One region of the Lysinibacillus sp. G01H genome, then DNA from elsewhere that is predicted to be linked to it. Evidence: riboswitches for the same ligand, from Rfam matches in the RefSeq annotation. Region 1 holds a riboswitch; each other region holds the start of a gene.
What was found. Region 1 has a riboswitch for S-adenosylmethionine ahead of metK (methionine adenosyltransferase). Riboswitches for the same ligand answer to the same signal wherever they lie in the genome.
Positions count from the first base shown of each region.

Region 2: it holds a riboswitch for S-adenosylmethionine, as region 1 does, so the genes downstream of both, PSR12_RS02215 (MetQ/NlpA family ABC transporter substrate-binding protein) here and metK (methionine adenosyltransferase) in region 1, are expected to answer to the same signal.
Region 3: it holds a riboswitch for S-adenosylmethionine, as region 1 does, so the genes downstream of both, PSR12_RS08120 (YezD family protein) here and metK (methionine adenosyltransferase) in region 1, are expected to answer to the same signal.

Region 1 covers NZ_CP118397.1:3,504,083-3,508,272, forward strand. Annotated here, with positions in the region: gene PSR12_RS17705 (alpha/beta hydrolase) at 1-375, opposite strand, end outside; gene PSR12_RS17710 (gamma carbonic anhydrase) at 510-1,022, shown strand; gene metK (methionine adenosyltransferase) at 1,203-2,399, opposite strand; SAM riboswitch class I at 2,658-2,776, opposite strand; gene pckA (phosphoenolpyruvate carboxykinase (ATP)) at 3,166-4,190, shown strand, end outside.
Region 2 covers NZ_CP118397.1:461,025-465,214, forward strand. Annotated here, with positions in the region: gene PSR12_RS02205 (methionine ABC transporter permease) at 1-632, opposite strand, end outside; gene PSR12_RS02210 (methionine ABC transporter ATP-binding protein) at 625-1,650, opposite strand; gene PSR12_RS02215 (MetQ/NlpA family ABC transporter substrate-binding protein) at 1,758-2,588, opposite strand; SAM riboswitch class I at 2,677-2,782, opposite strand; gene PSR12_RS02220 (PPC domain-containing DNA-binding protein) at 2,905-3,411, shown strand; gene PSR12_RS02225 (pyridoxal phosphate-dependent aminotransferase) at 3,454-4,190, opposite strand, start outside.
Region 3 covers NZ_CP118397.1:1,673,399-1,677,588, forward strand. Annotated here, with positions in the region: gene PSR12_RS08105 (phosphopantothenoylcysteine decarboxylase domain-containing protein) at 1-20, shown strand, start outside; gene PSR12_RS08110 (TetR/AcrR family transcriptional regulator) at 123-725, shown strand; gene PSR12_RS08115 (DUF418 domain-containing protein) at 709-1,803, shown strand; SAM riboswitch class I at 1,974-2,069, shown strand; gene PSR12_RS08120 (YezD family protein) at 2,140-2,295, shown strand; gene PSR12_RS08125 (flavin reductase family protein) at 2,385-2,870, opposite strand; gene PSR12_RS08130 (VOC family protein) at 3,020-3,805, shown strand.

The sequences.
Region 1 (4,190 bases):
TTTACCTGGTAATAGCTTTAGTTGCAACCAAGGTGATGTTAAAATAATGCCCGCACATTCATATTGTCTCTTTTGCATTGTATGGAGGATTAATGTTGCACCTAGTCCATGTCCTATTACAAAGGTTGGTAAATTATATGAAAAAGCATTCTCAATCAGGTTTCTTGTATACTTATTGTACAATTTGAAGTCTTCATCATGGACTCGAGCAAACCTTGCATTACCCCCATGATTCGGTAAATCCCCCATGACTATGTGGAAGCCTTCTAATCTTAATTTCTCTATCAGCCATGCATACCAACGGTGATTTTCATAAGCACCATGAAGAATAGCAATCACAGCTTTTGCTTGTCCATCAGCTTCCCATTTCCACATTTACATAGTCCTCCTAAAAAATAATTACACTTTGATTATATCGAAATAAATAGCACATTTTAATTTTATATTTCCATAATGTTGCGTATTTGATACGATAATACTACATTATAGAAAGAAAAGAGGCGATTTTCATGATTTATCCATTTAAAGATAAAACGCCAAAGATCGATCCATCTGTTTTCATTGCTGATTATGCAACTGTTACGGGCGACGTAACAATTGGCGCCGAAACAACCATTTGGTTTAATACGGTTATTCGTGGTGATGTTTCCCCAACGATTATCGGTAAACGTGTCAGTATTCAAGATCTTTGCTGTTTACACCAAAGCCCAAAATATCCGCTCATTATTGAAGATGAGGTAACAGTTGGACACCAAGTCACTTTACATAGTTGTACAATTCGCAAAAATGCCTTAATTGGTATGGGATCCATTATTTTAGACGGAGCTGAGATTGGAGAAGGTGCATTTATTGGAGCAGGAAGCCTAGTACCTCCTGGTAAAGTCATTCCTCCAAATAGTCTAGCTTTAGGTCGTCCAGCAAAAGTTGTCCGAGAATTAAATGCTGAGGATAAAGAGGATATGGAACGCATCGTACGAGAATACGCAGAAAAAGGTCAATATTATAAATCACTTCAAAAATAAATAATCTACACAAAAAAATTAATACCAACGAAAAAATCCCTCGCGTTTTCGTGTACCGAATATGTTCACGAATCCTAGCGAGGTATTTTTTATAAAAAAACAAAAGGAGCAATATTGCTCCTTTGCTTATTAATACATTAGAATAATTTTCTAATGACTTCATTACTTTAGTTCAATAGTTTATAAACATGCTTTTTCTCGTAACGCGTCTGCTTTATCAATTTGCTCCCATGGTACATTTAAATCTGTACGACCAAAATGTCCATATGCAGCAGTTTGTTTATAAATGGGACGACGAAGATCAAGCATTTTAATGATACCTGCTGGGCGTAAATCGAATAGCTCGCGTACCCATTCAACGATCTCGCTTTCTTTCACTCTACCTGTGCCAAATGTATCGACAGCAATGGAAACAGGCTGCGCAACGCCAATCGCATAAGCGAGTTGCACTTCAGCACGCTCTGCTAAGCCAGCTGCTACGATATTTTTCGCTACATAACGTGCTGCATATGCCGCTGAACGGTCTACCTTGGTTGCATCCTTACCTGAGAAGGCACCACCACCGTGACGTGCATAACCACCGTATGTATCAACAATGATTTTACGTCCTGTTAATCCAGCATCACCTTTTGGTCCACCAATTACAAAACGGCCAGTTGGATTGATAAAGTATTTCGTATTAGCATCTAATAATTCACTTGGTACAACTGGTGCAATAACAAATTCTTTTAAATCTGCTTGAATTTGTTCAAGTGTTGCTTCTTCATCATGCTGTGTTGAAATAACAATTGTATCCACGCGAACCGGTACATTATTGTCATCATATTCTATCGTTACTTGCGTTTTACCATCAGGACGTAAATAGGCAAGTTCACCTGATTTACGTACTTCTGTTAAACGGCGTGCTAATTTGTGTGCCAAGCTAATTGGTAATGGCATTAGCTCTGGTGTTTCATTACATGCATAGCCAAACATTAAGCCTTGGTCACCAGCACCAATTGCTTCAATATCTGCATCTGTCATAGAGCCTTCACGTGCCTCTAATGCCTGATCAACACCTTGAGCAATATCAGGTGATTGTTCACCAATTGCCACAAGCACCGCTAAGTTCTCAGCATCAAAGCCATATTTACCTCGTGTATAGCCAATTTCAGCTACAGTGTCACGAACAATACCTTTAATATCTACATAAGTAGAAGTTGTAATTTCTCCTGCTACTAATACTAATCCTGTTGTTACAGTTGTTTCACACGCTACACGTGCATTTGGATCTTCTGCTAAAATAGCATCTAAAATGGCATCCGAGATTTGGTCACAAATCTTATCTGGATGTCCTTCTGTTACACTCTCTGATGTAAACAGTCGACGGTTTGTCATTTGGTTTTCCTCCTAAATACTCTTACAATAAGTAGTTGTGTATGAATACGGTACTCATTACCCATGTCAAGTCCGCTCCTAAGGATTGAACTCTCAAGCCGTTACTGCTGCTTTTAACACGAGGATTTCGAAAGATCCGTCATTATAATAAGGAAAGAACTACATATACTTACCTTTACATTGATTTTTAACAATAAAAAAATCCTTTTCTCACGTTACTTTACATGAGGAAAGGAATAATGACTGCGTAACCTTTCACTCTTATCGTTCAAGGGATGTTCCCTTGCATCAGGTTGGCACCAACGCATGTCGTGAAATAGTTCATGCAGGTTGCCGGGTTTCACAGGGCCTGACCCTCCACCAGCTCGGGATAAGAGTATCCGTTCAATCTCATGTTACTGAAAAGGTCGAACGTTGTCAAATATTTTCTTATGTATTACTGTATAGAAAGGAAAGAACTTATTACACAAAAACTTTTCATACTTGGATGATGATGTAAATAGAAGCAAATTAATCCCTACAACATACCTAGCTACTTGTGGTAACATATGTGTGGCTCAATCTTCATGCCTAATTACAGTAGGATTGATGGTATTCTCCTCGAAAAACATTATTTTTTGTCAGTTTATTGAAAAGTGGTAAAAACTCTAAAATAATTTCTTAATTAGTATAGATTATTTAAGCAATTGTGTTATACTATTTTTGAAATTAAGAAAAAATCCCTCTAAATCAAGGGAATACTATAAAAAAGGATGGTATTTAATCGATGAATTCAGTAGAAATTGCAAACGAACTGAAGGAATTATTAAACGGCGGTAACATTAATGTTCAACTTTCAGTACCACAATTAGCAGAAAAAGCTACATCTCGTGGTGAAGCAATGTTAACAGTAGATGGCGCAGTTCGTGCAGAAACTGGCAAATACACTGGTCGTTCACCTAAAGATAAATATACGGTAGAAGAAGAAAGCACAAAAGATCAAATTGACTGGGGTAAAGTAAACCAACCAATTTCTTCTGAAGTGTTCGATAACCTATATGTAAAAGTAATAAAATATTTAAAAGAACGTGACGAGTTATTCGTATTCAAAGGCTTTGCAGGTGCTGACAAAGATTCACAATTAAGCATTCAAGTTATTAATGAATACGCATGGCACAATCTTTTTGCTCATCAATTATTTATCCGTCCAACAGCAGATGAATTAGCTTCTCATGTTGCTGACTTCACTGTCATCTCAGCTCCTAACTTTAAAGCAGATCCTGCGGTTGATGGTACTGCTTCTGAAACATTCATCATCGTATCACTTGAAAAGAAAATTATTTTAATTGGTGGTACAGAATATGCTGGTGAAATGAAAAAATCTATCTTTGGTATCATGAACTACTTATTACCACAACAAGGTATTCTTTCAATGCACTGCTCAGCAAACGTTGGTGAAGCTGGCGATGTGGCGTTATTCTTCGGTCTATCTGGTACTGGTAAAACGACGTTATCAGCTGATCCTGATCGTAAGCTAATCGGTGACGATGAACACGGTTGGTCTGATAATGGTGTGTTCAACATTGAGGGTGGTTGCTATGCAAAAACAATCAACCTTTCTGCTGAAAAAGAACCAGAAATCTACAATGCAATCCGCTTCGGCTCTGTATTAGAAAACGTAGCTGTTGATCCAGAAACTCGTATTTGTGACTATGACGATGGTTCACTAACAGAAAATACACGTGTAGCTTATCCAATCCAATATATCGAAAATATCGTTGATCCTTCTGTTGCAGGTCATCCAAAAACAAT
Region 2 (4,190 bases), 1.6 Mb from region 1:
GATTGAATGCTCTGCACAAGGATGATTAAGATAAAGACAGTTGCATACATCACATCAACCTCATAGCGTAAATGACCATAACGATAGGCAAGGTCACCTAAACCGCCAGCACCAACCATTCCTGCCATTGCTGTTGCACCAATTAATCCTATTGTGGCAATCGTTAAGCCTAATATAATAGATGGTCGAGCTTCACGTAATAGGACATGCCAAATGATATGGCGACGTTTAATACCCATGGCTGTGTAGGCTTCTACTACTCCTGAATCCACTTCTAAAAGCGCAGATTCCATCAGTCGTGCAATATAAGGAGCTGTGTAAACAACTAGCGGAACGATTACACCTTTAACACCAATTGTTGTACCTACAATTAACTTGGTAAAAGGTAAGATGAAGAATAATAAAATGATAAATGGAACAGAGCGAACAATATTGATAAATAGATTAAAAAACTGATAGAAAAATTTATTTTCAAAGGATTGTCCTGGTCGTGTTAAAACAATTAATAGCCCTAATGGAATACCAATCAGAATGGAGAATAACAATGAAATTCCGACCATTTGAAATGTTTCGATAATTGCTTTGCCAATAACATCTGACCAATCTGTAAAGAAACTTTGGATACTACTCATTGAACGCACCTCCTAATTCTTCCACTGCCACGCCATTTTCTGAAAAATAAGTTAACGCCTTTTGGACAATCTGCGTTTCGCCATGTAAATGCACCACAATATTGCCGACAATACCGTTTTTTAATTCAATAATATTTGCTGTTAAAATATTTGGTTGCACATCGTATACCTTAGTGACTTCTGCTAATAATGGCTTACCAGTACTTTCACCAAGGAATGTTAAACGGATTACACTTCCTGAAACATTTAATTGCTCAATAAGAGAGGGGGATAAATTACGTTGTGAAATTGTATTTAAAAACTTTCGCGTTGTAGGGTGCTTCGGTTTCGCAAAAAGTTCAATCGCTGTGCCAAATTCCACAACTTTCCCTGATTCTAGAACAGAAACCTCATCACAAATTTTTTGAATTACATTCATTTCATGTGTGATGAGCAGAATCGTAATGCCTAATTCACGATTAATTTTTAACAACAATTCAAGAATGGCTTCCGTTGTCTCAGGATCAAGTGCACTTGTTGCTTCGTCGCTAAGTAAAATCTCTGGTTCCTGTGCTAGGGCACGTGCAATAGCCACACGCTGTTTTTGACCACCTGAAAGTTGATTTGGGTAACTATCAAGTTTATCTGTTAAACCGACAATTTCAGCATACTTAGCTACTCGGTTTTTTACTTCCGCCTCTTTATAGCCTAGAAGCTTTAAGGGAACTGCAATATTATTGTAAACTGTTGCTGTTTTTAATAGATTAAAGTGCTGGAAGATCATCCCGATTTTTTGGCGTGTTTGACGTAATTCTTGAAGAGAAAGGGTCGTAATATCTACATTGTCTATCACTACTTTTCCTGCTGTAGGACGTTCGAGTAGATTAACGCAACGAATGAGTGTACTTTTACCAGCACCACTATAGCCGATTACACCATGAATTTGTCCCTTTTTTACATGAAGATTAATGCCATCCACAGCTTTTATGATGCCTTTTTTAGACTTGAATTCTTTTGAGATATTTTGTAATTGAATCATGCGACTGTTTGCTCCTTTCTCCACCTTCTAAAAAGCAAGAATCTGCTCGTTTTCCTATAGAGGAATTTCGACAGATTCTTCGGCTTTATAGAAGCTTCCTGAATGTATTACCAACTAGGGATTACTGAACCTTTGAATTCTTCTTCGATGAATTGACGTACTTCATCAGATTGGTAAGCCTCAACGAACTTTTTAATTGTTGGATCATTTTCATTTTCAGCACGTACAACAATATAGTTCACGTATGGAGAATCAGTAGATTCCAATAAAATAGAGTCATCTTTAGGGTTAATACCAGCTTCTAATGCAAAGTTTGTATTAATAGCTGCTACGTCTACTTCACTAAGTTGTTTAGGAATTTGAGCTGCCTCTAATTCAATGAATTTTAAATTCTTTTTGTTTTCTTCTACATCACGAATCGAGGCTGTTAAGTCTGCGCCATCTTTTAACTGAATATAGCCAGCTTCCTGTAAAACAAAGAGGGCACGCGCTCCATTCGTTGGGTCATTTGGTAAGCCAAACGTTGCACCGTCAGGAATGTCATCAAAGGATTTATATTTTTCAGAGTAGATACCCATTGGATTTAAAATCGTTTTGCCCACTGGTACTAAATCTGTATCATGATCTTTATTAAATGTATCCAGGAAAGGCTCGTGTTGATAGCTGTTCGCATCAAGATCACCTTCAGCTAAGGATGTATTAGGTAAAACATAGTCAGAAAATGATTTTAGCTCTACTTCTAGCCCGTTTTCTTTTGCTACTTTAGCGGCTACTTCTGCAATTTGTTCGTGTGGACCAGAAGTGACGCCTACAACGATTTTCTTTTCATCAATTCCTTCAGCTTGGCTTTTACTATCTTCTTTAGAGCCACAGCCTGCTAAAGCTGCTACTAATGTTAGACTTGCTAAACCTACTAAAAATTTATTTTTCTTTTTCATGAAAATACCTCCAAGATTGTTTTTATCGGTTTTTTGAAAATAAAAAAACTCTCTTACAAATTAAGAGAGGCTCATGAAAAGATGTCCTCTCTTATCTATCAAACGAAGTTCGTTTGCAGGATTTAGCACCTTCCTTTAAAAAAGGAGGTTGCCGAGCTTCATAGGGCCAGTCCCTCAGCTACTCTTGATAAGAGATTTATAATATTTTTTTGTAATTCCGATAGAACTAATATAATTTATAGGGTATAGTAAGTCAATAAATAATTTTTAAATTTTTTATATAATTATAATATTTCGACGCAAAAGAGGGATAACAATGTCTGTTAGAGTTAATTATGGTATAGGTTCATTTGGTAAGGTTATTAGTGCTCGTTTTCTAACGGGAACAGATATCATTGAAGGGATTGAAGCGCTTTGCGAAGAGAATAATATAGAGTCAGCCACAATTGTAAGCTGTATTGGCAGCTTTCAAAAAAGTAGCTTTGTTTATTTAGTGCCAGATGAAACAGCTCAAATTCAAGTTCGTTTTAGTGATGTGATGGAAAAAGAGGGACCATTAGAATTTATTCAAGGTTCAGGTGTGGTGTGTAAACGAGATGGTGGATATGAGACACATTTCCATGGCTCTATGAGCGATCAATGGGGTGTTGTATCGGGTGGGCATTTAATAAAAGGGGGAAACCCTGTTATTACTGCTGACATCGTGTTGGCAGAGGTACAAGGTATTCAACATATTCGAAAATGGGATGATGAAACAGGTCATGCTCAATTTTATCCATTAGAAAATGATTTAGGGCAACCAAGGAAAATTGAAAAATATTAATGATCCTGTAGCTAGGGATAGCTACAGGATACGCCCTCATCATTATCTATTAAACAATTGTAATTGCTCGATTCTATGGATTGCTTCACGTAAGCGCTCCTCACTAACTAGCAACCCTACGCGTACATAGCCTTCACCATATTGACCGAAGCCATTACCTGCTGCTACAGCGATATCAGCTTTTTCGAGCAAAAGATCAGCAAACTGTTCACTTGTATAGCCTAGTGGTACAGGAAGCCATGCGAAGAAGGAGCCTTTTGGAGCCGTAACATGCCAGCCAATTCGTCGAGCTTCTTCAATGAGTACATTGCGGCGACGCTCATAAGTAGCTCGTAGTTCATCCGAACATTGTTGGGAAGCTGTCAGTGCTACTGCTGCGGCTTGTTGAATGGCAGGGAATTGACTACAAAACAGATGATCCTGAATAAGATTAATAGCAGCGATAATCTCGGCATTCCCTACAGCGAAGCCTATACGCCAGCCAGCCATATTATAGGTTTTCGATAATGTATACATTTCAACTCCTACTTCTTTTGCACCCTTTGCTTGAAGGAAGCTAACTGGTTTATTACCGTCAAATCCTATTGCCCCATAAGCAAAATCATGTGATACGATAATATTGTGTTCCTTCGCAAAGCGAACAGTCTCTTCAAAAAACGCAAGTGATGCTGTACCTCCTGTAGGGTTGTTCGGGTAATTTAAGTAAAGAAGCTTTGCCTTTTCTTTCACTTCATCAGGTAATGCATCATAATCAGGTAAGAAATCGTTTTCGGCAAAAA
Region 3 (4,190 bases), 1.8 Mb from region 1:
TGTATTTACAAAATCAATAAATGTGAACTGTGTAGAGAAACATTTCTACACAGTTTTTTCTTGTCTAAAAGGATAGGATCCTATAATATTTACTTAACGGTCGGTAAAAAAGGAGGGTAATAATGGGAAATAAAGAACAAACTTTTCAAAAGATTATAGAAATTGCTTATGGGATGTTTGCGGAAAATGGGTTTGAAAAAACAAGCTTAGCAATGATTGCTACAGAGGTCGGTATTTCAAAACCAGCCATTTACTATTATTTTCAATCAAAAGATCAATTAATTGCTTTCATATTTGATGAATTATATAAAGAAATTCAACATGATGTCGCTGTGGATTATAAAGAGCTTTCTTCCGCTAATTTTAAGGAGGAATTACTTAAGCTAGGCTATAATTCTATTGAGGCACAGGACAAGGACCCTTATTTTAATAAAATATTTAATCAATATGTACTATTAGCAGCTCGCGATGAAAACTATAAAAGACAATTAGTAGAGCTAGAAACCAGCTTTTTAACCAGCTTTGTTGCTATCCTACGATATGGCGTACAGCTAGGAGTGCTAGAGGATACTCCCCATCTAGAAGCGAAGGCCCAGATGCTAGCCCTGGTCTATGATAATATCGGTAATTTCATGTTAACAGGCAACCAATTGAACTATCGGGCTATTTGGAAGGAGGCAGTACATAGCGTTATTCAAGGGGGCAAAAATGATAAAGGGAAATAATGATCGGCGCATTGAAGGTCTTGATTTTGCAAGAGCTCTCGCCATGCTTGGCATGTTCATTGTCAATTTTGGCGTCATAACAGGTTCTACAACGAATGGTTCAAGATGGTTAATTGCCTTCCAACATCTTTTCGAGGGACGTGCTTCGGCCGTATTTGTCATGCTAGCAGGGATAGGGACAGCCTTCATGACTCGTCAAGCTAGAGAGAGTAAGGACCCAATCCTTCTTCGTCAGAATCGACTTACTTTGTGGAAGAGGGCGCTTTTGTTATTTACGATAGGGATAATATTGTATGCGATCGGCTGGACGGGAGATATATTACATTATTATGGCGTGTATATGTTTGTTGCTGCTTGGTTGATTGCCCAATCCAAGAAAATGATGATCTTCATAATTGGTGCCATCCTTATCCTTTCACAATGGCTCCAAATTCAATTTAGTTACCTTGCTGGTTGGCATCCAACATATGTGTTACTAGAGTATCTTGATTTTTGGACACCAGCAGGATTTATAAGAAATTTGATGTTTAATGGCTATCACCCTCTATTCCCCTGGATTTGCTTCTTTCTGATAGGTATGGTAATGGGCACATTAGATTTAACAAATCATACATTAAGAAAAAACTTACTGGTGACAGGTTTATTGCTAGTTATCATGACTGAGGCTTGTTCAAGGTTATTCATTAAGCTGACAACCATTCATTTATTAGATGTAGAGAGTGCATTGTATTTATTTGATACAGGACCGATTCCACCGAATGTGATGTATGTCCTATCTAATTCGGCTTCGGCTATTGTCATCATCGTGGGCTCCATCTATCTTGTAGAGACATGTAAAAATAAAGTAATTCAATCTTTCATATTAACAGGACAAATGTCTTTAACGCATTATGTTGGCCATGTTGTTATAGGCATTGGAATACTAATTGTTTGCCAAAGGCTGGAGAACCAAACACTTGCTTTTTCCATGCTGTATGCCTGCTGTTATTTTTTAGGATGTGTCGTTGTTTCTGTATGGTGGAGGGCTAAACATCATCGAGGCCCACTTGAATTCATGATGAGGAAATGGAGCTTGTAATAAATTAATGGATTGCCATCTATTTCTCACTGACTAGGCATAAAATACTTTAGGTAAAGGGAGTCTTTTAATCTAAACGACATATTGCATAGTATTCAGCTAGGTTTTCTAATATTTTGTATTGACATTCCTATAGCAGAATTATAGAATTATTTTCAAGAAACGCAGTACTCTTATCAAGAGAGGTGGAGGGACTTGGCCCAATGAAGCCTCGGCAACCGAAAAACAGGTGCCAAATCCAACAGATGGTGTCTGAGAGATAGGAGGGGCTATCAATCAGTTTGATGCGTTGGCCTCTTTATGAACAATAAGGATAAAAAAGAAGGGGTGTATCGTATGGCTCAGTCAGTAAAAGTAGATGATAAGAAACTAGAGGCAATTGCGAAGGCGATTCAAAATCTTGAATTTGGTGAAGTGCATATTACGATTCAAGATGGTGTGATTGTGCAAATTAATAGGCTTGAAAAGCAGAGATTTCCGCAGAAAAAATAACAATGATTTCAGTAGAACTTATGTCAAACGGCCACCTATAAGCATGAAGGATTTCCTGTGCTTACAAGTGGCCTTTTTTTGTGTAAAGGCTAGCTATAAAAGCTTTTTGGTATGGGACCGATATGACGGCGATGATACAGCAAAGGCTCTTTTTGAGCATTTGTAATGTCTACGACCTGCCCAATAAAAATGGTATGGTCGCCAGCATCGATTTGCTGAAATGTTTTACATTGTAAATTAGCTGCGGTATCATGTAAAATCGGTAGTCCTAAAGAGGAAGTTGACCATGATGCTTGTGCAAAGCGATCAGGGATTTTACTAGCAAATAGTGTACATAAATGCTCTTGATCACTCGCTAAAATATTGACCGCAAAATTTGGCGCAGTCGTGAAATAGGGATGGAGCTGAGATTTTTTATCGAGTGACCACAAAATAAGGAGCGGGTCGATTGAAACAGATGCAAAGGAATTGACGGTTAAGCCAATCGGTTTTGTGTCATGACATGTCGTGACAACTGTTACGCCTGTAGGATAATTACCTAATGCCAATTTAAAAGCAGCTACTAAATCTGTCATTCAAATCACCTCTTTATGAAATTAGTGAACGGAGTTTGTAGGTAAACGAAACTTTTTTTCATATCCTACTAGTAACTCCTTTTCTTGAGTAAATTTTAAACTAATCAAACATACAGGTAAAGGTAATGGGGAAAGAAAGGGGAATGGCCATGACTTTATATTTTGATCATCTGGTTCATCAAGTGGAGTCACCAGAAAATATAAAGGTTTTCTTCAATAAACGAAATGTCCATACAGTGAATGGTGGGCAGCACACGATGTGGGGGACTTATAATACGTTAAGCTACTTTGGCTTAAGCTACATTGAACAAATTGCTATCTATGATCGTGATTTATTTGAGCAAGCGGCACAATACCCATATTCCCTACATTATACGTTTAAACGTGATCAAGAGCGCCAGGGATTTTCTCGAATTGCTCTGCGCACAAAAAATATTGACGAAGAGGGTCGACGCTTGCGAGCATTGGGCTATGAAGTATATGGACCAGATGCATGTAGCAGAACAAGACCAGATGGCACGGTGGTAGAATGGAAGCTACTGCATTTTGGTAAGCCAGATCTGCCAATTGATTTTCCATTTTTAATTGAATGGGCGGAGGAAAATGAAGAGCGTTTGGTTCAATTAAAGGCAAGTGGTGCCATTGATGTAAAACAGGCTATCACGATGGAATCCGTCCAATTCTACGTCAAGGACATGCAGGCAACAGTAAAACTGTGGCAAGAGGTGTTACAGCTACCAGTGCCTACGCAGTATGAGCAGTATATGTCACTACAGCTACCGAATATGCGTTTAGATTTCTATGAGGAAGAGAGTGCGATGGCAATGACACTTGGCCATGTCAAAGAGGGACCATTTGGTGTGACATTAAAGGATCCTAAACGAACAAAGGAAACATTAGTTTGTCCTGGTGCTTTTTATTGGATAAATCGATAATGAGAAAAAGGCTGGAACATAAGCTAAATAATCTCTAAATTAACAAAACATGACAACTAGAAAAACCGAACTATTCCAAAACACTTCGTGAGCATTTCAGTGGATAGTTCGGTATTTTTGTTGGCTGAAACACTTTTGACCCAGCCACTTTACATAGTGTTGAAAACAAAAATATCCATAGAATTTCTAATGCAGGCTACTTGCTTTCCTGTGGGCGAGCCGCTTCCTCCGCTATCGCTACAATCCACTCACTTTTTAGCAAAGGTGTTCACTACTCATTTTATCGAGAGGTGCTGTCACCCATCACTTTTCTAAAAGGTCTTTTTCTAGTGACATGATCTTTATTCAACAATGGAAAAATCCACTTCATCAGAGAAGTGGATTT